Regions from separate parts of the Cellulosimicrobium sp. E-16 genome, predicted to be linked through region 1. Evidence: riboswitches for the same ligand, from Rfam matches in the RefSeq annotation. Region 1 holds a riboswitch; the other holds the start of a gene.
The links. Region 1 has a riboswitch for FMN ahead of pnuC (nicotinamide riboside transporter PnuC). Riboswitches for the same ligand answer to the same signal wherever they lie in the genome.
Positions count from the first base shown of each region.

Region 2: linked by a shared signal. The riboswitch ahead of ribD (bifunctional diaminohydroxyphosphoribosylaminopyrimidine deaminase/5-amino-6-(5-phosphoribosylamino)uracil reductase RibD) and the one ahead of pnuC (nicotinamide riboside transporter PnuC) in region 1 are both predicted to bind FMN.

Region 1 is NZ_CP183974.1:4,018,670-4,030,374, reverse strand. It holds gene ACN9MS_RS17700 (acetyl-CoA C-acyltransferase) at 1-993, opposite strand, end outside; gene ACN9MS_RS17695 (acyl-CoA dehydrogenase family protein) at 1,110-2,360, opposite strand; gene ACN9MS_RS17690 (VOC family protein) at 2,548-2,892, shown strand; gene ACN9MS_RS17685 (epoxide hydrolase family protein) at 2,965-4,116, opposite strand; gene ACN9MS_RS17680 (helix-turn-helix domain-containing protein) at 4,196-4,885, opposite strand; gene ACN9MS_RS17675 (hypothetical protein) at 4,935-5,588, shown strand; gene pnuC (nicotinamide riboside transporter PnuC) at 5,622-6,326, opposite strand; FMN riboswitch at 6,477-6,600, opposite strand; gene ACN9MS_RS17665 (TetR/AcrR family transcriptional regulator) at 6,704-7,468, opposite strand; gene ACN9MS_RS17660 (CPBP family intramembrane glutamic endopeptidase) at 7,653-8,474, shown strand; gene ACN9MS_RS17655 (class I SAM-dependent methyltransferase) at 8,456-9,649, opposite strand; gene ACN9MS_RS17650 (3' terminal RNA ribose 2'-O-methyltransferase Hen1) at 9,835-11,352, shown strand; gene ACN9MS_RS17645 (polynucleotide kinase-phosphatase) at 11,349-11,705, shown strand, end outside.
Region 2 is NZ_CP183974.1:2,324,103-2,335,807, forward strand. It holds gene rpe (ribulose-phosphate 3-epimerase) at 1-437, shown strand, start outside; FMN riboswitch at 654-777, shown strand; gene ribD (bifunctional diaminohydroxyphosphoribosylaminopyrimidine deaminase/5-amino-6-(5-phosphoribosylamino)uracil reductase RibD) at 938-2,062, shown strand; gene ACN9MS_RS10340 (riboflavin synthase) at 2,062-2,685, shown strand; gene ribB (3,4-dihydroxy-2-butanone-4-phosphate synthase) at 2,733-4,094, shown strand; gene ribH (6,7-dimethyl-8-ribityllumazine synthase) at 4,091-4,558, shown strand; gene ACN9MS_RS10355 (Fic family protein) at 4,810-5,838, shown strand; gene ACN9MS_RS10360 (phosphoribosyl-ATP diphosphatase) at 5,901-6,164, shown strand; gene hisG (ATP phosphoribosyltransferase) at 6,272-7,126, shown strand; gene ACN9MS_RS10370 (PH domain-containing protein) at 7,187-7,681, shown strand; gene ACN9MS_RS10375 (DEAD/DEAH box helicase) at 7,778-9,691, opposite strand; gene ACN9MS_RS10380 (CDP-alcohol phosphatidyltransferase family protein) at 10,091-10,708, shown strand; gene ACN9MS_RS10385 (DUF881 domain-containing protein) at 10,705-11,676, shown strand; gene ACN9MS_RS10390 (small basic family protein) at 11,673-11,705, shown strand, end outside.

The DNA of each region.
Region 1 (11,705 bases):
GAGGTCGAGGTCCGCGGCGGCGACGCCCTCGCGCTTCACGGCGGCCTCGATGGCCCGTGCGGGCTGCGAGTGCAGCGAGTTGTCCGGACCGGCGACCTGGCCTGCGGCACCGATCTCGGCGAGCCACGACAACCCGTTGCGCTTGGCGAAGGCGCGGCTCGCGACCACGACGGCCGCCGCTCCGTCGGACAGCGGCGAGCTGGACCCTGCGGTGATGGTGCCGTCCTTGACGAAGGCCGGGCGCAGGCGCTCGAGCGCCTCGAGCGTCGTGTCGGCGCGCACACCCTCGTCGTGCTCGACGACGACCGGCTCGCCCCGCCGCTGCGGCACCTCGACGGGGGCGATCTCGTCGGCGAGGCGCCCGGCGTCGCGCGCGGCGGCGGCCCGCTGGTGCGAGCGCAGCGCGAACGCGTCCTGCTCGGGGCGGCCGATGCCGCGCGTCGCGCACCCGCGGTCGGTGAGCTCGCCCATGACCTCGCCGCTGAACGGGTCGTTCAGGCCGTCGTGCGTGAGCGAGTCCGCCATCGTCACGTCCCCGAACGCGAACCCGGAGCGCGACCCGACCACCAGGTGCGGCGCGTTCGTCATGGACTCCTGGCCACCTGCGACGACGACGCTCGCCTCGCCGGTGCGGACCAGCCGGGCCGCGTCGATGATCGCCGTGAGCCCCGAGAGGCACAGCTTGTTGATCGTCACGGTCGGGACGTCCCAGCCGAGGCCCGCGAGGATCGCGGCCTGGCGTGCGGGGCCCTGCTTGGCGCCCGCCTGCACGACCTGCCCGACGATCACCGTGTCGACCTGCTCGGGCGCGACGCCCGAGGCCGCGAGCGCGCCACGGATCGCGTGCGCACCGAGCTCGGCGGCCGAGAGCGAGGCCAGCGCCCCGCGGAAGCGCGCGAACGGGGTGCGCGCGCCGTGCAGGAGTACCGGGGTGACCTCGTCCTCGGGGGTGACGGCTGCGGCGTCGGGCAGGGGGGTGGCGTCGGTGCTCATGGGGCTCCGTCCGGGGAGAAGGCGGGAGGGCAAGGGCGGAAAGGGGAAGCCCCGGCGCCGCGAGGAGGGGCGAGCGGCGCCGGGGAGCAGGGGGAGGGCGTGAACCCTCGGGACCGTCAGGCGAACGCGGAGACGCCCGTGATGTCGCGTCCGACGATGAGCGCCTGGACGGACTCGGTGCCCTCGTACGTGTGCAGGGCCTCGACGTCGGCGAAGTGCCGCGCGACGCGGTTCTGGAGCAGGATCCCGTTGCCGCCGAGCAGGTCGCGCGCGCTCGCCGCGACCTCGCGGGCCCCGCGGGTGCACGTGTACTTCGCGAGCGACGCCTGCGGCCCGGTGAGCGTCCCGGCCTCGTCGAGCCGCGTCATCTGCGCGACGAGGAGCTGGAGCTGCGTGATCGTCGAGAGCATCCTGGTGAGGCGCTCCTGGACCATCTGGTTCGCGGCGAGGGGGCGGCCGAACTGGACGCGCTGCTTCGCGTACGCGACCGCGGCCTCGTAGCAGGCCACCGCGTGCCCGACGGCGGCCCACGCCACCCCGAGGCGCGTCGCGAAGAGCACGCGCGACGTGTCCTTGAACGACCGCGCGCCGGGCAGCGCGTTCTCGGCCGGGACGAACACGTCGTCGAGCACGACGTGCGCCTGCCAGATGGCCCGCAGCGACACCTTGCCGGTGATGGTCGTGCCCGTGTAGCCGGGGGTGTCCTGCGGCACGACGAACCCGTGCACCTGGTTGTCACCGTCCGCCGAGTCGCTGTCGACCAGCCGCGCCCACACCACCGTGATGTGGCCCGACGACCCGTTGCCGATCCACTTCTTCTCGCCGTTCAGCACGTAGCCCTCGACGCCGTCGCGCGTCTCCTTGCGCGCCGTCGTCTCGAGCGAGACGGAGTCCGAGCCGTGGGTGGGCTCGGTGAGCGCGAACGCGCCGAGGATCTCCCCGCGCGCCATGGGCTCGGCGTACTTCGCCCGCTGCTCGTCGGAGCCGAGCATCTGGATGCTGCGCAGCGCGAGGCCCCCCTGGACGCCGCAGATCGTCGCCACGGAGCCGTCGCCGCGCGACATCTCCATCGCGGCGAGGCCCGCGCCGAGCAGGCTCACGCGCGGGCGGCCCTCGACGTCGACGCCGTCGCGCAGCAGGTCGAGCTCGCCCATGCGCTTGACGAGGTCGAACGGGACCTCGGCGCGCTCCCAGTACTCGTCGATGACCGGGAGCACCTCGTCCTGGACGAACTGCCGGACGCGCTGCTGGTGGGCGCGGTCCTCCTCGGTCGCGTCGGCGAACGCGCCGGCGTAGTCGAGGTCGAGCGGGGTCGCGAGGTCGTAGGTGGGCTCGGTGACGCCGGGCATGATCGGGGTGGTGGGCATCGGTGCTCCCCTGGGAGGGCGGCTGCGGTCGGTCGTGCGCGACCGGCTCCGGCGCGGGTTCCCGGGTGCGGGCCCGGCGTCGGCGGCGGTCTCTCCCATAGTGCAGCGATACGCGGTCTCAGTCAATCTGAGACGGCGTATCGCGCGAGATCGTGCGACGCGGTGGCCCGCGACCTACCGTCGAGAGATGGCCCTCGACCTGTTCGTGACGATGCACGTGCGCGACCACGACCCGGCGCGCGACTGGTACGTCCGCCTGCTCGGGGCGGAGCCGACGTTCGTCGCCACGCCCACCGAGTCCGTGTGGGAGCTCGCCGAGCACCGGTGGCTCGTCGTCGAGCAGGTGCCGGAGCACGCCGGGCACGGCGTCGTCACGGTGTTCCGCGACGACGTCGACGCCTTCCTCGCGGCGGCGTCGGCCCGGGGGATCGAGCCGGATCGTCGGGAGACGTACGACGGCGGGGTCGTCAAGATCGTCTTCCGCGACCCCGACGGCAACGAGGTCGGGCTCAGCGGCGCGCTGCCGTCCTAGTCGACGTCTCCCGGGCCGGTGCGCCCGGAGCAGGAACCGGTGCCCACCGGCGCCAGGAACCGGGGCGAGAGGTCAGAGCGCGGGACGGAGCGCCGGGGCGCCGAGGAACGCCCGGACGTCCGTCGCGACGTCGTCCGGCCGTTCCAGCGCCGGGAAGTGCCCGCCGCGCGGTCGCTCCCGCCAGTAGGGCAGCGACTCGTCGGGATCGAGGATGCGGCGCATGAGCGGCTCCTCCCCGAAGGCCGTCATGCCCTGGGGGCGGTCGTGCGAGCGGCCCCACGCCTGCTGCGCGTGCGCCGCCTCGTACAGCAGGTTCGCGGCGCCGTCGCCCGCGCGCCCGAACCAGCTCACGCTCACCAGGGTGAGCAGGTCGTCGCCGTCGACGGCGTCCTCGGGCAGCTCGTGCAGCGGGTCGGTCCACTCGTGGAACTTCTCGGCGATCCACGTGAGCTGCATCGCCGGGGAGTCGGTGAGGCCGTACGCGACGCTCAGCGGGCGCGTGGTCTGCACCTGGAGGTAGCCGAAGTCCTCCGACCGTGCGGCGACGAGGCTCTCGTGCCGCTCACGCTCCGCGTCCGTGAGGTGGTCGGTCGGCGGCGTGTACGCGGTCGCGATGGCGCCGGGGTCCGTCGACACGAGCGAGGCGAGCACCCGCTCGCCGGCCTCCAGGCAGAGCTGCTCGGCGACGCCCGCGCCGACGTCGCCCCCGAACACCGCGTAGCGGTCGTAGCCGAGCGCGCGCACGACGCGGTCGAACGCGTCCGCCGTACGAGCGATGTCCCAGCCGTACGACGCGAGCGGTGTCGACAGCCCGTAGCCGGGCATGGACGGCGCGACGACGTGGAACGCCGGGCCGTCGTCCGGCTCGGCGAGCAGCGGGGCGAGGCGAGCGAACTCGGCGAACGACGTCGGGTAGCCGTGGCACAGCAGCAGCGGCGTCGCGTCCGGGCGCGACGAGCGCACGTGCAGCCCGTGGACGCGCTGGCCGTCGACGTGCGCGACGAACTGCGGCATCCGGTTGAGCCGGGCCTCCTGCGCGCGCCAGTCGAACGTCGTGCGCCACCGTTCCGCGAGCCCGCGCGCGTAGCCCACGGGGGTCCCGCGCTCCCACGTGCCGGTGAGCTCGGCGGGCCAGCGCGTGCGCTCCAGCCGGTCGCGCAGGTCGGCGACCTCCGCGTCGCTCACGGCGATCTCGTACGGTCGGACGTCCAGGTCGGTGTCCATGGCCGGTCCTCCTCGGCGGCGGTCGTGACCCCACCACGCAACCGCGTCCCGCCGGGGCTGTCTTGAACGAGCGCGACACTCAGACGGGTTCGCCGCGGTCGCGCGTGCGTCCCGGCGTGAGTCCCGTGAGGCGCTTGAGGTCGCGGGTGAGGTGGGCCTGGTCGGCGTAGCCGAGCCGGAACGCGACGTCCGCGATGGGGCGGCCGTCCTGCAACCGGGCCACGGCCTCGCGCGCCCGCTCGATCCGGCGGACCCGCTGCGGGCTGATCCCGACGGCGTGCGCGAAGTGCCGCTCCACCGTGCGCGGCGACCAGCGCCCGGCGCCGCCGTCGAGCGCGGCCTCGACGACCGCGTCCTGACGCACGACCCGGGACGCCACGAGCGCGGCGAGGAGCAGGTCGACGTCCGGCGCGTCGAGGTCGAGGGACGGGAAGGGCCAGGCGCGTCCCGCGAGGACGAACGCGCCCCGGCCGAGCAGCGGGAGGCGGTCGGTGCGGTCGCACCAGGCGGTGACCGGCTCGTGCGCGAAGTAGGCGCCCGGCGCGAGGCGGACCCCGAGGTTGTGGCTCCCGGCCGTGTACGGGACGGGGGTCGGCCGGGACGACGGCCCGGACAGCAGGACCCGGCGCTCGCCCTCCCGGAGGGTGAAGACGAGGTCCCAGCGGGCGTCCGCGGACGCGACGTAGGTCCCGTCGGTGAGGTCCACGGTGGCCCACACGACGTCCACGGCGGGGGAGGGGGCGGCGCGCTCCCGGTAGAGGAAGCCCACGCGCCCAGTCTAGGTCGCTGCCCCGCGGGGCTCCCCCTAGGGTCGGGGGATGGTGGACTGGGACGACGACGCCTCCGCGGGCGCGTGGATTGCGGAGCGGCTCGGGGAGTTCGGCCCGCGCGTCGACGGCACGGTCCCGCGCGGGTACGCGGCGTACGCGTGCGTCCCGCACCCCGACTGGGACGACGACGTCACGCTCGCGGCGCAGACCGACACCCTGGTCGCCGCGCTCCGACGCTTCACCGGGGACCAGCCCGTGCACCTCGCCCTGTGGACGGGCCACGCGTTCCTCTACGACCACGGGACGGACCCGCGCGCGAGCTCGGGGGTCGCGCCGCTCGTCGGGTGGCCCGAGGACGAGCCGCGGCCGACCCCCGAGGAGATCGAGCGCGCGGTCGCCGAGGCGTGGGAGCAGCTCGCGCCCACGCTCGTCGAGCGACCGGCCGCCCCGATGCTCCTGCTCCCGCACCGCGAGTACCACCTGTGGACGGGGACGCTCGCCGACGCCGGCGCGTTCCGCGACCACGAGCAGCCGCCCAACCTGTGGTGGCCCGAGGACCGCTCGTGGTTCGTCGGGACGGAGATCGACGCCGCCGCGACCTACGTGGGCGGGAGCGACGCGCTCGTCGAGGCGCTGTGCGCGGACCCGGCGCTGCGCGCGGGCCGTGCGGCGCCGTCGGACCGGATGCTGTTCGAGGACTGACCCGCGCCCGCCGCCCGGGCCGGGGCCCGCAGGTCAGGCGGTCGCTCCCGCCGCCGCCGCCTCCGCCTCGGCCGCGGCACGGCGGTTGACGCGCCACCACACGAAGAACCCGACGAGCGTGAACGCGCCGTAGAACACGTACATGAACGCGGACGCGTAGAAGCCGGCCGAGATCAGCAGCGGCACGCCCACGACGTCGACGGCGACCCAGATCAGCCAGAACTCGACCCAGCCCTTCGCCATGCCGTAGGTCGCGAGCAGCGAGCCCATGAAGATCCACGCGTCGGCCCAGACGGGCTCGTACGACTCGAGCGCGCGGAACACCGGGGTGAGCAGCGCCGTCCCGCCGACGAGCGCGACGACGAGGAACACGCGCTGACGCCACGACGCCCAGCGCGGCACGACGGCGACGCCGTGGCTGTCCGCGTCGGCGTCACCGAGCTGCGCCTGGGTGCGGCGCCACTGCACCCATCCATAGACCGACACGACGACGAACATCACCTGGCGGCCGGCCTGGCCCAGCAGGTTGACGGGGTTGGGCGTCGCGAACACCGCGCCGAGGAACACCGTGAGCAGCAGCAGGTTGCCGACGATGCCCACCGGCCACGCCCACACCTTGCGCCGCATGCCGCCCAGCGCCGACGCCAGGCCGAACCCGTTGCCCACGATCTCGCGCCACAGCAGGTGCTGGTCGCCGATCGTCAGCTGCGCGTCGAACAGCGCGTGGATCAGGTCCATCGGATGTCCTCGTCCTCCCGGGCACGTCGGCTCCGGGGTGAGGGCGGGCGGCGGGGCCGGGCCACGAGGGCCCGACGGCGTCGCTCACCACGGCGAGGCCGCGCCCCGTCGCGCGGGCTCGCCAGAGCCCGGCCGAGGACGGCCGCGCCGCACGTGCTTCCTCCCATCCGGACTGTCACCGTCGGTCCTGGAGTTCCACCAGGTCAACCGCGCGTGGGCGCGGGTCGCGGACTGTCACCGCCGGCTCGGAATTGCACCGACCCCGGAGCACGTTCGTGCGTACTGCGTTCTGCAACCGCCGATGCTACTCGCGCATTCCCCGCGCGCGACCCCGTCCCGCGGCCGTCCCACGGGCTGGGACGTGGAGGCGGACGGGCTCAGGCGAGCGCGTCGCGGACCGCTCGTGCGACGTCGTCCGCGACGCCCTGGGCATCCGTCCCGGCGTCGACGACGGTGACGACGACGCGGCGCCCGGGCAGGCCGTCCCCGGGCTCGCGGGGCTGGGTGGCGGCGGTGTCGTCGGACGCGGCGTAGCGGCCGACGGCGGCGCGGCGCAGGTCCGCGAACGCCTCCTCGAGCTGGGGGCGCAGGTCCTGGTCGGGAGAGCGCAGCCACCGGCGCAGGAGCGCGTTGTGCACGGCGACGACCGACGCGGCGAACGCGATGGACGCGGTCGACCGACGCTCGTCCGGCGGGAGCGCGTCGCGCAGGTATGCGGTGAAGGCGCGCTCGTAGCGGTGGGTCGTGACGAGCTCGCGGTCGCGCAGCGCGGGCACCTGCTGGAGGAGCTGCCACCGCGCGAGCGACGTCTCGCGCTGCCCGACGTGGTGGTCGAACACGAGCCGCGCCGCGCGGCAGACCTCGACGTACGGGTCGACGCCGGGCTCGGGGGTGAGCCGGCCCTCGGCGTCCGGCACGGGCCGCGTCGCGGCGAGCATGACGACGACCTCGTCGAGCAGGAGCTCGTGGTCCGCGAAGACCACGTCCTCCTTGGAGCCGTAGCGGCGGAAGAAGGTGGCGCGGCTGACCTGGGCGGCGTCGGCGATCTCCTCGACGGTCGTCTGCTCGTAGCCCTTGCGGGTGAAGAGCTCGATCGCTGCGTCGACGGCCTGGGCATGGGTGCGGCTGCGGACGTCGGTCATGCACCGGACGGTACACCGGTGCCGGTCGCCCGCCCGGTGCGGGCGGTGGCGGACGGCCGGGAGGTGACCGGTCGCGGAGGGAGGCGGTGGCCGATACGTTGAGCGCGCTCGCCGCGACCCGGGGCCGTGCCGGGCGCGGGCGATCGAGAGAGGGCGCGGGACCGGTCCGCGAGGGAGGAGCGTCATGTCGGCAACTGTCGGGTACTCGTCCGCGCGGTGGCGCGTCACCCCGTCCGTACCGGTAGCGACGGTCGTGTTCGTGGTCTACGTCATGATCGTCGTCGGCCTCATGAGGGCCTCCGGCATCGGGTACGAGCATTTCTTCGACTCCGCCGACTCGACGCTGCGCTCGGCGGTGCTGCCGCTCGCCGCGGGCGCCGCGTGGCTCGTCGTCTTCCTCGTCTGGGCACGTTGGGACCACGTCTTCCGGGACGCGCGCCGGCTGCCCACAGGCTGGTTCCTGTGGCTGCTGCCGGCGGTGATGGTGGTCATCACCGTCCTGCACCTCGTGGGCCTCGACTGGGCCTTCTTCGAGCCCGGGCATCTGCTCGCCGTGCTCGCGGCTAGCGTGCTCGTGGGCTTCGCCGAGGAGACCTTGTTCCGTGGGATCGTGCTGCGCTCGCTGCGTCAGGGTGTCCGGTCCGAGGGGATGGCCGTGCTGTGGACGACACTCTGGTTCGGCGGCTTCCACCTCACCAACCTTCTCCTGGAGGAGCCGGGGGCGGTGCTCCAGGTGGCCTTCGCGGCGCTCACCGGTACCGGTCTCTACCTGGCGCGCCGAGGGACAGGGACGATCGTCGCCGCCATGGCCCTCCACGCCGCGTGGGACTTCTCGACGTTCCTCGTCGGGGTGCGCGAGCCTGCGGGCGCTGCAGCCGGGGCAGCGAACTTCCTGGTCGTCGTGGTCTACGTCCTCGCTGCCGCGACCCTCGTCGTGCTGGTCGTGAGGGAGCGCCGTCGACCGGCGCGCGAGGCGATCGGACGTGCTCAGGGCACGAGTCGGTAGAACCGGAAGAACGAGAAGTCGTCCACGGGCAGCACCTCGACGTCCGCGAACCCCGCCTCGCGGGCGTAGCGGCGCAGCGTCGCGGGGCGCATGACGGTCCCGGTGCCGACGGACGGCGGCGAGGAGAGCCCGTCGGGCAGGCACACGAAGAGGCTGTACCCGTACATGACCCGGTCGACGTCGTCGGCGGGCGCGGTGAACTCCTCGCCGACGGCCTCGTCCATGACCACCACGACGCCGTCGGGCCGGACCGCGCGGCGCACGGCGTCGAGCACCGCCGCGGGCCGCGGCATGTCGTGCACGCACTCGAACGCGAACGCGGCGTCGAACGGCAGCCCGGCGGGCTCGACGAGGCCGAGCTCGGCGGCGTCGGCGAGGTGGAACGTCACGCGGTCCGCGAGCCCGGCCTCCTCGGCCGCCGCGCGCGCCGCCGCGACCGACGGGCGGTCCACGTCGACGCCGTGGAGCACCGCCTCGGGGTAGGCACGCGCGAGCGCGAGCGTCGACCACCCGAACCCGCACCCGACGTCGACCACCCGGGATCCCGGCCGGCTCAGCACGTCGTGGACCGCGGGGACCCGCGCGAGCGTCGGCGCGAGCTCGCGCTCGAACCACGGTCGGTTGACCTCCGCCTGGGCCTCGCGCGCGTCGTCGCCGAGCTGGTCCCAGGACACCCCGCCGCCGTCGCGGTACGCGTCCAGCAGGTGGGGGAGCTGCGGGCCGATCGCACCGACGAAGCGTGCGAGCGGCGCGACGTACGCGAGCGAGGACGTGTCGGTGAGGACCTCCGCGTGCGCGGCCGGCAGGGCGTAGAGGCGCTCGCGGGCGGCGGCGACCGGGTCGGCCGCGAGCGCGGGCCCGGCGCCCGGGTCCTCGGCGGCGAGGATCCCGCTGGCCGCCTGCTGCTCCAGCCACTCGCGCGCGTACCGCTCGTGGGTGCCCGTGCGCTCGGCGAGACCGGTCGAGGTGAGGGGGCCGGCGTCGACGAGCGCGCGGTACCAGCCGAGCCGGTCGCCGACGTGGACGGACAGGACGTCGATCGCGCCGAGGGTCGCGGCGAACAGGCGGTCGGCGAACGCGTCGGCGTCCGACGCGGTGGGGCCCGACGGAGCGGGGTCGCTCCCCGCGCGCTCGTCCCCCGGGCCCGGGGGCCCGTTCTCGGCTGTGGCGACCATGCGCGGCCTCCGGCTGGACGTTGGCCGGGCGCGTGCCGTGGGCAGCGGCGCCCGTGGGATCGACGGTAGACCTCTGGAGCGCTCGCGTCGATGGGCGGAGCGGCTGAAACTTCGGTCGTCCACAGGTCGCTCGCTCGTCCACAATCCCGGTGCCCCGCCCGGCGCCGGATGGCACCATGGCGGCCATGCTCGTGACCCTCGCCGCGACGGCGTCCCCGGGGACGCTCGACGACGCCACCGACCTCGGGTTCCTGCTGCACAAGCACCCGGACCGCGCCCAGGTGTTCGACCTGCCCGTGGGCCGCGCGCACGTGTTCTACCCCGAGGCGACGGAGGAGCGGTGCGAGGTCGCGCTGCTGCTCGAGGTCGACCCGGTGGGGATCGTGCACAACAAGCGCTTCGGCGGCGGGGACGCGTTCGCGCTCGCGCAGTACGTCAACGACCGGCCGTACGCCGCGTCGTCGATGGTCGCCGTCGCGCTGGGCAAGGTGTTCGCGACGGCCATGGCGGGCCGGTGCGACGCCCGGCCCGACCTCCCCGACGTCGAGCTCCCGCTCGACGTGCACGTCCCGTCCCTGCCCTGCCGCGGTGGGACCGACCTGGCGCGCCGGCTCTTCGAGCCGCTGGGCTGGCACGTGACTGCGACCGCGGAGCCGCTCGACCCGACCGTCCCGGCATGGGGCGCCTCGCGGTACGTGGACCTGCGCCTGCACGGCACGCGCCGGCTCGCCGACGCGCTCGCGCAGCTCTACGTGCTGCTGCCCGTGCTCGACGACGCGAAGCACTACTGGGTCTCGACGGACGAGGTGGACAAGCTCGTGCGCGCGGGCGGTGGCTGGCTCGCCGACCACCCCGAGCGCGCGCAGATCCTGCGCCGCTACCTCGCGCACCAGCGCCGCTACGTCGAGGACGCGACGGCGCGCCTCGCCGCGCTCGACGGCGCCGCGCCCGCGGACGTCGCCGAGCCCGACGGCGGCGGCTCGCTCGACGGCGCGACGTCACCCGAGGCGGACGCGCCGGAGCCGCCGCTCGCCCGGCAGCGCGCGGACGCGGTGCTCGGGGTCCTGCACGAGGTGGGTGCACGGACCGTCGTCGACCTCGGCTGCGGGGAGGGCGCGCTCCTGCGCCGTCTCGCCGCCGACCGGACCTTCACGCGCGTCCTCGGCACCGACGTCTCGGCGCGCGAGCTCGAGCGCGCGGCCGCGCGGCTGCGCCTGCACGACGCGAGCGACGCCGAGCGCGAGCGCGTGCGCCTGCTCCAGTCGTCCCTCACGTACACCGACGACCGGGTCACGGGGTTCGACGCCGCGGTGCTCATGGAGGTCGTCGAGCACGTGGACCCGTCGCGCCTCGACGCGCTGGCACAGGCGGTGCTGGGGCACGCGCGGCCACGCGTCGTCGTCGTCACGACGCCCAACGCCGAGTACAACGTGCACTACCCGAACCTCCTGGACGGGCCGGGCGGGAGCAGGGTGCGGCACCCCGACCACCGCTTCGAGTGGACGCGCGCGGAGCTCCGCGCGTGGGCGGACGCCGCCGCGGACCGCTACGGGTACGCGGTCGAGCACCGCGACGTCGGGCCGCTCGCGCCGGACGTCGGGGCGCCCACCCAGATGGTGGTCCTCACGCTGGACGGGGCCGCGCCGCTCGGCGGGACGGCCGCGACAGGGTCCGGCACGCACGACGGAGGGGAGGCGCGATGAGCGAGCACGTGACCGAGCAGGCCACCGAGCCGACGACCGAGCGTGACGCGGCGACGCGCGACCTGCGCGTCCCCGCGTCGAGCCTCGTGGTGCTTGTCGGCGTCTCCGGCTCGGGGAAGTCGACGTTCGCGCGCGAGCACTTCGGCCCGTACGAGACGGTGTCGTCGGACGTGTGCCGCGGTCTCGTGTCGAACGACGAGAACGACCAGGCGGCCACGAAGGCCGCGTTCGAGGTGCTGGAGACGATCGTGTCCAAGCGCCTGGAGGCGAACCTGCTCACGGTCGTCGACGCGACGAACGTGCAGCGCGAGGCCCGCAAGACCCTCGTCGCGCTCGCGCGCGCCCACGACGTC
Region 2 (11,705 bases), 1.7 Mb from region 1:
CGGAGGCGGGGGCGGCGTCCGTGACGTTCCACGCCGAGGCCGCTGCTGCCCCTGTGCGGCTCGCTCGCGAGCTCCGGCGCCTGGGTGCCCGCGCGGGCCTCGCGCTGCGCCCTGCGACGCCTGTGGAGCCCTTCCTGGACCTCCTGGCGGAGGTGGACATGATCCTCGTCATGACGGTCGAGCCGGGCTTCGGCGGGCAGTCGTTCATCGACGGGACGCTCCCCAAGATCCGACGGGCGCGCGAGGCCGTGAGCGAGTCGGGCCTGGACGTGTGGATCCAGGTCGACGGGGGAGTGTCACGCTCGACGATCGAGCGGGCGGCCGACGCGGGGGCGAACGTCTTCGTCGCGGGGTCGGCGGTGTACGGGGCGGAGAGCGTGCCGGGCGAGATCCAGGCGTTGCGCGAGCTCGCGGAGGCGTCGGCGCACGCCCACTGACGCCCGACCCGGGAGGGAGCCCGAGCAGAGGGCTCCCTCTCTCGTCCCGATATAAATAGTGTGCCAAGCACCCATTACAACCCCACCCACCCGAAACAGCTCACCAACCAGCACGGAACAAGGGGGTGGCCCGGTTCACGTTCGCTCGACGGGCGGACGGATCGGTCCCGAGGAATGCGCGAGTAGCATGCTCGGTTGAAAGCAGCAGTACGCACGAACGTGCTCCGGGGTCGGTGCAATTCCGAGCCGGCGGTGACAGTCCGCGACCCGCGCCCACGCGCGGTTGACCTGGTGGAACTCCAGGACCGACGGTGACAGTCCGGATGGGAGGAAGCACGTGCGGCGCGGCCACGCCCAGAGCGTGGTGCTCCGGCGACCCGTCGGTGCACCCGTTCGCGACGGCGACGGCCTCGCCGTGGTGAGCGACGCCGTCGGGCCGGTCCAGGCCTGACCCCGCCGCCCGCCCTCACCCCGGAGCGCTCGTGCCCGGGAGGAGGACGATGGGCGAGCACCCCCGCACCCTGACGATCGACGCCTCGATGGCGCGCGCGCTCGAGCTCGCGGCTCGCGGGCCCGCGTACGGGCCCAACCCCCGGGTCGGCTGCGTGCTCCTGGGCCCCACCCCAGGCGGTCGGCCGGAGCCCGACGGCGCCTCGCCGGATTCTCTGGACCCGCACCCGCGGCCCGTCCTCGCCGAGGGATACCACCGTGGTGCGGGCACGCCGCACGCGGAGGCCGCGGCCCTCGCGGACGCCCGGGAGCGCGGCGTCGACGTCGCCGGCGCGACCGCCGTCGTCACGCTCGAGCCGTGCGCCCACACGGGCCGCACCGGGCCGTGCGCGGACGCGCTCGTCGCCGCCGGGGTCGCCGAGGTCGTGCACGCCGTGGCCGACCCCAACCCCGTGGCGACGGGCGGCGCCCACCGCCTGCGCGCGGCCGGGGTGCGGGTCGTGCGCGGTCTGCGCGCCGCCGAGGGCGAGGAGCTCCTCCGCGTGTGGCTCACGTCCGTGCGCCGCGGGACGCCGTACGTGACGCTCAAGACCGCGACGACGCTCGACGGCTACGTCGCCGCCGAGGACGGGACGAGCCGCTGGATCACCGGACCCGCCGCACGCGAGCACGCGCACCGCGTGCGGGCCGAGGTCGACGCGATCCTCGTCGGTACGGGCACTCTCCTGACCGACGACCCGGCGCTCACGGCGCGCGTCCCTGTCCACGACGCCGCGAGCGCCGACCGGCTCGCGGAGCACCAGCCGCTGCGGGTCGTCGTCGGGCTGCGGGGGATCCCGCCGTCGGCGCGGGTGCGTGGCGAGGGCGGCGAGCTGGTGCACCTGCTGACGCGCGACGTCGGTGAGGTGCTGCAGAGGCTCGGGGAGCGTGAGGTGCGGCACGTGCTCGTGGAGGGCGGTCCGACGCTGGCGACGGCGTTCCTCGCGGCGGGCGCGGTGGACGAGCTGCACGCGTACGTGGCCCCGGTGCTGCTGGGGAGCGGTCGGCGGGTCGTAGACGGGCTGGGCGTGGCGACGATCGCCGACGCGCACCGGTTCCGCACGGTGGAGGTGAGGCGCGTCGGCGACGACGCGCTGGTGGTGTCCAGGAAGAGCACGGAAGGGCGGGACGGCTGATGTTCACGGGGATCGTGGAGGAGATCGGGGAGGTCCGGGACATCGGGTTCCCGGGCGGTGAGGGGGAGGACGCGGTGCTCAGGGTCGAGGGGCCGCTCGCCACCTCGGACGCGGCGCTGGGCGACTCGATCGCCGTGAACGGCGTGTGCCTGACGGTCGCGAGCCTCGGGGGTGACGGGTCGTTCACGGCGGACGTGATGCCGGAGTCGTTGCGTCGCACTGCGCTGGGTGACCTCGTGGCGGGGTCGCCGGTGAACCTGGAGCGGGCCGTCCGGGCGGACGCGCGGCTGGGCGGTCACGTGGTGCAGGGGCACGTGGACGGCGTCGGCACGCTCGTGAGCCGCGACCCGGGCGAGCGCTGGGACGACCTGGTGATCTCGGCGCCCGCGGGCTTGACGCGGTACGTCGCGGAGAAGGGCTCGATCGCGGTGAGCGGGGTGTCGCTGACGGTGACGCACGTGGACGACGAGACGTTCGGCGTCTCCCTCATCCCGACGACGCTCGAGGCGACGATCCTCGGTGGCCTGGTGCCGGGCGACCGGGTGAATCTCGAGGTGGACGTGCTCGCGAAGTATGTCGAGCGCCTGCTCCTGTCCGGCGTCGTCCCCGGGAGCGCGTCGTGACGGGCGCGGGGTCCGCGAGCGCCGCCGTGCCGCAAGGGCCGGGGGGTGTGCGCCTGGGGTCGGTCGAGGAGGCGCTGGCGGAGATCCGGGCGGGGCGGCCGGTACTGGTGGCGGACTCTCCGGACCGGGAGAACGAGGCGGACGTGGTGTTCGCGGCGCAGGGGGTGTCGGCGGAGTGGGTGGCGTGGACGATCCGGCACTCGTCGGGGTACCTGTGCGCGCCGATGCCGGCGGCGCGGGCGGACGCGCTGGAGCTGCCGTTGATGGTGCCGCACAGCCAGGATCCGCGGCGCACGGCGTACACGGTGACGGTGGACGCGGCGACGGGGGTGACGACGGGGATCTCGGCGGAGGACCGGGCGCGGACGTTGCGGGTGCTGGCGGACCCGGCGTCGGGTCCGGTGGACCTGATCCGGCCGGGGCACGTGCTGCCGTTGCGTGCGGTGCCGGGGGGTGTGCTGCACCGGGCGGGGCACACGGAGGCGGCGGTGGACCTGGTGCGCCTGGCGGGGATGGGCGAGGTCGGGGGGATCGCGGAGCTGGTGCACGACGACGGGACGATGATGCGTCTGGGGGACGCGGCGGCCCTCGCGGAGCGTGACGGGCTGGTGCTGATCACGATCGCGGACCTGGTGGCGTGGCGGCGGGTGCACGACCCTGCGCCTGCGGTGGCCGCGGAGGTGCCGGATCGGGAGGCGTTGGCGCGGCGGGTGCACCGCACCGCCTCGGCGGATCTCCCGACGGCGCACGGCCGGTTCCGGGTGGTGGGGTACCGGGACCTGCGCACGGGGGCGGAGCACGTCGCTCTCGTTCCTGCGGTCGCCCCGGCTGGCTCGGCAGACCGCGGTGAGGTCGGCGCGGAGGCCGCGAGCGCCGCCGGGCGGGAGGTGGTGCCGGTGGTGCGGGTGCACTCGGAGTGCTTGACGGGTGACGCGTTCGGGTCGTTGCGCTGCGACTGCGGTCCGCAGCTACAGGCGGCGATGGAGCGGGTCGCGGCGGAGGGTGGTGCGGTGGTGTACCTGCGGGGGCACGAGGGGCGCGGCATCGGGCTGCTGGCGAAGATCGGGGCGTACGAGCTGCAGGACGCGGGCCTGGACACGGTGCAGGCGAACCTGGAGCTGGGGTGGCCGGTGGACCGTCGGGAGTACGGGGCGGCGGCGGCGATCCTGGCGGACCTGGGGCTGTCGCGGGTGCGGTTGCTGACGAACAACCCGGCGAAGGTGACGGGCCTGGTGGCCTCGGGCATCGAGGTCGAGGGGACGGAGCGGATCGAGGTGGGTCACGGGGAGCACAACCGGGCGTACCTGGTGACGAAGAAGGTGGCGATGGGTCATCTGCTGGACACGGTGGCGGTCCCGGAGGGGGCGGTCGAGGTGGAGTCGGACGAGTCGAAGGAGGACGAGGGATGAGCGGGGCAGGTGCGCCGACGTTGAGCGTGGACGGGTCGGGGCTGCGGGTGACGGTGGTCGCGGCGAGCTGGCACACGGAGGTGATGGACGGGTTGCTGGCGGGGGCGCGGCGGGCCTTGGCGGCGGCGAACGTGTCGCACGTGAGCGTGGTGCGGGTGCCGGGGTCGTTCGAGCTGCCGGTGGCGGCGGCGCGGGCGGTGGAGCACGGCGCGGACGCGGTGGTGGCGCTGGGGGTGGTGATCCGTGGGGGGACGCCGCACTTCGAGTACGTGTGCCAGGCCGCGACGTCGGGACTGACGGACGTGAGCGTGCGCACGGGCGTGCCGGTGGGGTTCGGGGTGCTGACGTGCGACGACGAGCAGCAGGCGCTGGACCGTGCGGGCCTGGAGGGGTCGCGCGAGGACAAGGGTGCGGAGGCTGCGGAGGCGGCGGTCGCGACGGTGGTGGCGCTGCGGGATCTGTAAGACCTTCCTGGACTTGTCCTCGTCTTGGTCCGGTTTGTGATGTGTAAGGTGGCCTTGTGAGTGACATGGTCCAGGTTGCGGATCTGCGGGGGGCCGAGCCCGACTGGCCGGTGCACTCGCAGGTCGAGCGACCGTGGCGGTCGCAGACGCGCGGTCCGCGCGAGGACCGGCTCGTCTCCCGGGTGACGGCGAGCGTGCCGCCTCTCGTCGCCGTTCAGGCCTATCGGCCGACGGCGCGGGAGGCGGCGCTCGTGGAGCGCGCCGCAGTCGAGATCACGCGGCTCGACGCGGTCCACGGGCCGCGGATCGCGACGTTCGCGACCTTCCTGCTCCGCACCGAGGCCGTCGCGTCGTCACGCATCGAACGGCACGACGCGAGCCTGGCGGACCTCGCCAAGGCGTCGATCGGGATGCGCTCGGGCCGTGACGCGCAGCTGACGGTGGCGGCCGCCCGCGCGGTCTCACGACTCGTGGACGCCGCGGGGTCGGGGCAGATCCGGCTCGAGGACGTCCTGGCTGCCCACGCGGTCCTGCTGCGTGAGGACCCGGTCGACGGGCCCACGGCGGGCAGGCTCCGCACGGTGCAGAACTGGATCGGCGGGTCGGACTACTCTCCGCGGGGTGCGGTGCACGTGCCGCCGCCGCCCGAGCTCGTGCCGGACCTCATGGACGACCTGCTCGCGTTCGCGAACCGCGACGACCTGCCCGCAGTGGCACAGGCCGCGCTCGTGCACGCGCACTTCGAGTCCGTCCACCCGTTCCCCGACGGGAACGGGCGCGTCGGGCGGGCGCTCATCGGCGCGGTGTGGCGGCGACGTGGCCTCACCCCGACCCTGGTCGTGCCCGTGGCGTCGGCGATGCTCGCCGACACCGAGGAGTACTTCGCACGGGTCAACGCCTACCGCGACGGGTACGCGTCCCAGTTCGTCTGCTACCTCGCCGACGCCTCGGTGCGCGCGGCACGCGAGGCGCGCGCGTCCGCCGAGAACCTCGCGAGGCTGCCGCAGGCATGGCGCGCCGAGGTGCGCCCGCGAGCCGGTTCGGCCGCCGCGGCACTGCTCGACGCGCTGCTCGACCAGCCGGTCCTCGACGCCGACCTCGCCGGACGGGTCACGCGAGCGTCGTCGACAGCCACCTACGAGGCGCTCCGCAGGCTCACGGACCTCGGCATCCTCACGCGGCTCAACGAGTCCGTGCGCAACGGCGTCTGGGGGGCGACCGAGGTCCTCGGCGAGGTCGACGACCTGACAAGGCGTCTACGCGAGTCCTCCGGGCGGTAGGCCGGTGCCCGCTGGGCGGACCGCGCCCCGGCCCCGCCCGGGCGGCGGATACCCTGGGGCGCGTGAAGACGTTCGAGTCCCTGTTCGCGGAGCTGTCCGAGAAGGCCACGACGCGACCTGCCGGTTCCGGCACGGTCGCGGAGCTGGACGCCGGCGTGCACGCGATCGGGAAGAAGGTGGTCGAGGAGGCCGCCGAGGTGTGGATGGCCGCCGAGTACGAGGGCGACGTGAAGACGGCGGAGGAGATCTCCCAGCTCCTCTACCACCTGCAGGTCCTCATGCTGGCGAAGGGTCTGAGCCTGCAGGACGTGTACGAGCATCTGTGAGCGGCCGTGCCGGTGAGCGTCCCCGCTCCCGGCCGCGAGCGCCGCTCGCCCCCTCGCTCGTCCCTGTTCCCCGCGTCCTGCCCGATCCCCTGAACGAAGGTCCTGTCATGCTGCGTATCGCCGTCCCCAACAAGGGGTCCCTGTCCGAGCCCGCCGTCGAGATGCTGCGCGAGGCGGGGTACCGCCAGCGTCGTGACTCGCGCGAGCTCGTGCTGGCCGACCCGGACAACGACGTCGAGTTCTTCTTCCTGCGACCGCGCGACATCGCGGTGTACGTGGGGTCGGGCACGGTGGACGTGGGGATCACGGGCCGGGACCTGCTGCTGGACTCGGGTGCGGACGCGGTGGAGCACATGCAGCTCGGCTTCGGCGGGTCGACGTTCCGGTACGCGGCCCCGGCGGGCGCGGTGACGTCGCTGGAGCAGGTGCAGGGGCTGCGCGTGGCCACGTCGTACGAGGTGCTGGTCGAGGGGCACCTGCGCTCGCACGGCGTGGAGGCCACGGTCGTGCACCTGGACGGCGCGGTGGAGTCGGCGGTGCAGCTCGGGGTGGCGGACGTGGTCGCGGACGTGGTCTCGACGGGGACGACGCTGCGGGGCGCGGGCCTGGAGGTGTTCGGCGACCCGATCCTCGTGTCGGAGGCGGTGCTGATCCGTCCGCGCGCGGTCGCGGAGGCGGACGTGCCGGCGGGTGTGGAGGTGCTGAGCCGGCGTCTTCAGGGCGTGCTCACGGCCCGCCAGTACGTCCTGATGGACTACGACGTGCCGGTGTCGCTCGTGGAGCGGGCGGTCGCGATCACGCCGGGCCTGGAGTCGCCGACGGTGTCGCCGCTGCACGACCGCGACTGGGCGGCGGTGCGGGCGATGGTGCGGCGCGACCAGACGAACCAGGTCATGGACGCCCTGTACGACGTGGGGGCGCGCGCGATCCTCGTGACGCGGATCCACGCGTCCCGCCTCTGACGTCCGCTCCACCCCGGGACCGGCGCCGTGTGCGTCGAGCGGGTGTGAGACGGTGGCGGCATGAGCACCGAACCGTTCCCTGATCCTGGCCTGCCGGGGGAGCGCCACGACGACCCGTACCGGCCGTTCCGGCCCCGGTTCGGGCTCGTGTCGGCGTGGGCGACCGGTGTCGTGGTGGTCGGCGGGTGCGTCGTCGTCGGGCTGTCCGCGACGGGACCGCTCGGCACGTCCTGGGTGAACCGGCTGTCCCTGGCGGCGTTCGCGCTGTTCGCGGCGTGGCTGCTGTGGCGCCTCGGGGGCGTGCACGCCGTCCCGACGCGTGTGGGCCTGCGGGTGCGCAACGTCATCTACACGCGCGAGCTCGAGTGGGCGCAGGTCGTGTCGGTCCGGTTCGGCTCCGGCGACGCGTGGGTGCGCCTGGACCTCGCAGACGGGTCGACGCTCGCCGTCATGGGGATCCAGCGTGCCGACGGCGCCCGCGGGGACGCGGAGGCGCGTCGCCTCGCGGCCCTGGTCCAGGCGCACGGCGAGGCGCGCGAGGAACCGCGCACCTGACGCGCGACAGCACAGGGCGGAACGCGAACGGCCCCGGATCCAGCGGATCCGGGGCCGTTCGTCTACACGCGTCGCCTCGCGGCGGACGCCGGAGCGTCAGTACGCGGTGCGGTGGCGGGGCTTGCGCTCGCCCCGGTCGTCGGCACGGTCGAAGCGGTCGCGACGCTCGTCGCGACGGCCCGACGGGCCGTGCCCGCCGCGCGGGCCGCGCGACGCGGGCGCGCCCTCGTCCAGGCGGATGCGCAGCGCCTTCCCAGCGACCCGGGCACGGGAGATGCGGTCCATGGTCTCCGCGTCGAGCGGGGCGGAGATGTCCACGAGGGAGAAGGACGGGAAGATGTCGATCTTGCCGACGTCCGACCCGGCCAGGCCGGCCTCGTTCGTCAGCGCGCCGACGATCCCGCCGGGCATCACGCCGTCCTTGTGGCCCACGGACAGGCGGTAACGGGTACCGACGGCGTCACGGCGGATGCCACGCGTACCGTCGCCCTCGCGACGGCCCGACGCGCGCTCACCGCGCGGACGCTCGCCAGTGCGCTCGGTGCGGCGCGCCTTCGCCTGCTCGCGCGCCGCGGCACGCTCGGCCTCGAACCGCTCCTGCTCCTCGCGGGCCCGGGGCCCGTCGTCGCCGACCGCGAGCGCCGCCATGGCCGCCGCGAGGTCGACCGGGTCGACGTCGTGCTCGGCGAGGAACGTGCGCACCATGTCGGCGTACATGGACAGGCGGCCTGCCTCCTGGCGTGCGGGGACCTGGCCGAGCAGGGCCCGCACCTTGTGCGCGGACACGTCCGCGGGGGAGGGGATCTCGATCTCCTCGAGCGGGGTGCGGGTGGTGCGCTCGATGGCGCGCAGGCGACCGCGCTCGTGCGGGGTGACGAAGCTCAGGGCCTCACCGGTGCGCCCGGCGCGGCCGGTGCGGCCGATGCGGTGCACGTACGCCTCGGGCTCGCCCGGCAGGTCGAAGTTCACGACGAGGCCGATGCGGTCCACGTCGAGGCCGCGCGCGGCGACGTCGGTCGCGACGAGGACGTCGAGCGCGCCGGAGCGCAGGCGCTCCACGATCCGCTCGCGTTCCTTCTGCGCGACGTCGCCCGAGATCGTGGCGGCGGAGATGCCGCGCTCGACGAGCGCGGACCCGACCTCCTCCGCGGCGCCGCGCGTGCGGGTGAACACGATCGCGGCCTCGGCGTCGGACGTGGCGAGGACGCGCACGAGCGAGCCGGTCTTGTGCCGGAACGGCACGACGGCGTACGTCTGGCGCACGCTCGTCACGGTGGAGGACTGGCGCGCCACGGCGATCTCGACCGGGTCGGTGAGGTGCTCGTTCGCGACCCGGCGGATCGGGGCGGGCATCGTCGCGGAGAAGAGCGCGACCTGACGCTCGCGCGGTGCGCGGGAGAAGATCGTGTCGACGTCCTCCGCGAAGCCCATGCGCAGCATCTCGTCGGCCTCGTCCAGCACGAGGAAGCGCACGTCGTCGAGCACGAGGGTGCCGCGCTCGATGTGGTCGATGACGCGCCCGGGCGTGCCGACGACGACCTGCGCGCCCGCCGCGAGCGCCCGCTGCTGCGGCTGGTAGGGCGAGCCGCCGTACACGGCGACGACGTCGACCTTGGGCAGGTGGGTCGCGAACGACTCGACGGCGTCGGCGACCTGCATCGCGAGCTCGCGCGTCGGGGTCAGGACGACGGCCTGCACGCGGCGCAGGGACGGGTCGATCGCGGCGAGCAGCGGGAGGCCGAACGCGGCGGTCTTGCCGGTGCCGGTCTGCGCGACGCCGGTGATGTCGCGCCCGGCGAGGAGCGCCGGGATGGCCTCGGCCTGGATCGCGGACGGGGTGACGAAGCCGAGGTCGGAGACGGCGCGCTCGAGAGGAGCGGGCAGGCCGAGGTCGGCGAACACGGGCCCGGCGGGCGCGGTCGTCTCGGGACGGGTCTGGTCCGCGCGCTCGGGGGCGGCGTCGGCGGACTGGTCGAGGGCGTGCGAGGGCGCGAGGACGTCAGCAGTCATGAAGGGGTGAGGACCGTTCGTTTCGGGGTGTGGAGTGGCGTGCGGTCACCAGGACGGTTCTCGCAGGTCGCACTCCCGAACACACCAGGCCGGCCACCAGGACGATCAGGGATGATCGAGGGGACGGCCGCTCTCACGGACACACGCGGGACGAGCGACGAACTCCAGAGGTGTGCCCATCCTACCGGAGAGCGCGGTCGGTGAGCGGGCCGGACCCGGTGACGTCCCTCACCGCGTCCCGCGTCCCGCGGACGGTCAGGGCGGACGAAACGGGTGATTTCCGCCCGCGGCGGGCGCCGCGCCGCGAAATGAAGGTCCGGGTGCGGGGGCCCGGTACGTAGGATGGTCCGCGCGCGGCAGGTCGCCGCGACGGCGCGACGTGAGCACGGGGCGGTGGGTGTGTCAGCAGGGCAGCAGGTCAGCTCCCGCGTCCTGACCGTCCCGAACGTCATCAGCCTCCTGCGGCTGCTCCTCGTGCCGGTGTTCGCGGTCCTCATCGTGCGCGGCGACGACGTGTGGGCGCTCGTCGTGCTCGCGGTGTCGGGGGCGTCGGACTGGCTCGACGGAGTCCTCGCGCGGCGCCTGGACCAGGTGAGCCGCCTCGGGCAGATGCTCGACCCGGCCGCGGACCGGCTCTTCATCCTCGTCACCCTCCTCGGTCTCGCGTGGCGCGACGTCGTGCCGCTGTGGCTCGTCGTGGTCGTCGTCGGGCGCGACCTGCTCCTCGCCGCGCTGCTGCCGCTGCTGGCGCGCCACGGGTACGGACCCCTCCCGGTGAGCTTCGCGGGCAAGGCCGGGACGTTCGCGCTGCTGTACGCGTTCCCGCTCCTGCTGCTGGCCGAGATGCCGGGGTGGCTGGGCGACGTCGCCGCGGTCACGGGCTGGGCGTTCACCTGGTGGGGCGTCGGCCTGTACTGGCTCGCGGGCGCCCAGTACGTGCTGCAGACGCGCGCGCTCGTCGTGCGCGACAAGGCCGCCACCGACGAGACCGGCACGACGACGCAGGAGGCGCCGTGAGCGAGAACCGCCCGGACCCGGTCGGCGCCGCGCGCCGCGCGCCCGTCGACGCGTCGATGACGCTCCTCAACGAGGTCATGCACCGCCCGCTCGACCCGGGCTACGCGGACGCCGCGGCGCGCCGCGCCGCGGGGCAGTCGCCGCACCGGGGCCGCACGGGCACGGTGACCCTCGTCGCCCTCGCGGTCGCCCTCGGTGTCGTCACCACGGCGGCCGCGGTCGAGCTGCGCGCCCCGCAGCCGGGCGTCATCGCGGCGCGCGAGACCCTGGAGCAGGAGATCCTCGACCGGCAGCGCGCCGCCGAGGAGCTCACGGCCCGCGGGGCGGAGCTGTCCGCCGAGATCGAGCAGCTCCAGGGCGCGGCGCTCAGCGGCGCGAGCGCGGACGTGCTCCAGGGCCTCCAGGAGGAGGGCGCGCTGACCGGCACGCAGGCGGTCGAGGGACAGGGCGTCGTCGTCACGCTCGACGACACCAGCGGCGGCCTCTCGTCCGACACCGTGGACGCGAACTCGCTCGTGCACGACTCCGACCTCCAGCGCGTCGTCAACGCGCTCTGGGCCGGCGGCGCGGAGGCGGTCGCGATCAACGACCAGCGCCTCACCGGGCTGTCGGCCATCCGCTCCGCCGGGGACGCGGTGCTCGTCGACCTGCAGCCCCTCGTCGGCCCCTACCGGGTCGAGGCGATCGGCGACCCGGACACGCTGCGCACCTCGCTCCTGCGCTCGGGCACGTCGGACTACCTGCAGATCCTCGGAACCCAGTACGGCATCCGGTCGAGCGTGACGACGCAGAGCCGCCTCGACCTGCCTGGCCGGTCCGCGCCCTCGCTGTTCTTCGCGCAGGCCCCGGCGGCGACCGTAGACTCCGACACGCCCGCCGGGAGCACCGACGGCACGACGGACGGCACGACCGACGGGTCCGGGACGGGCTCGGGACCGCACGAGACAGGGCAGGAGATCGTCGAATGATCGCAGTCGTCGGACTGGTGGTGGGCATC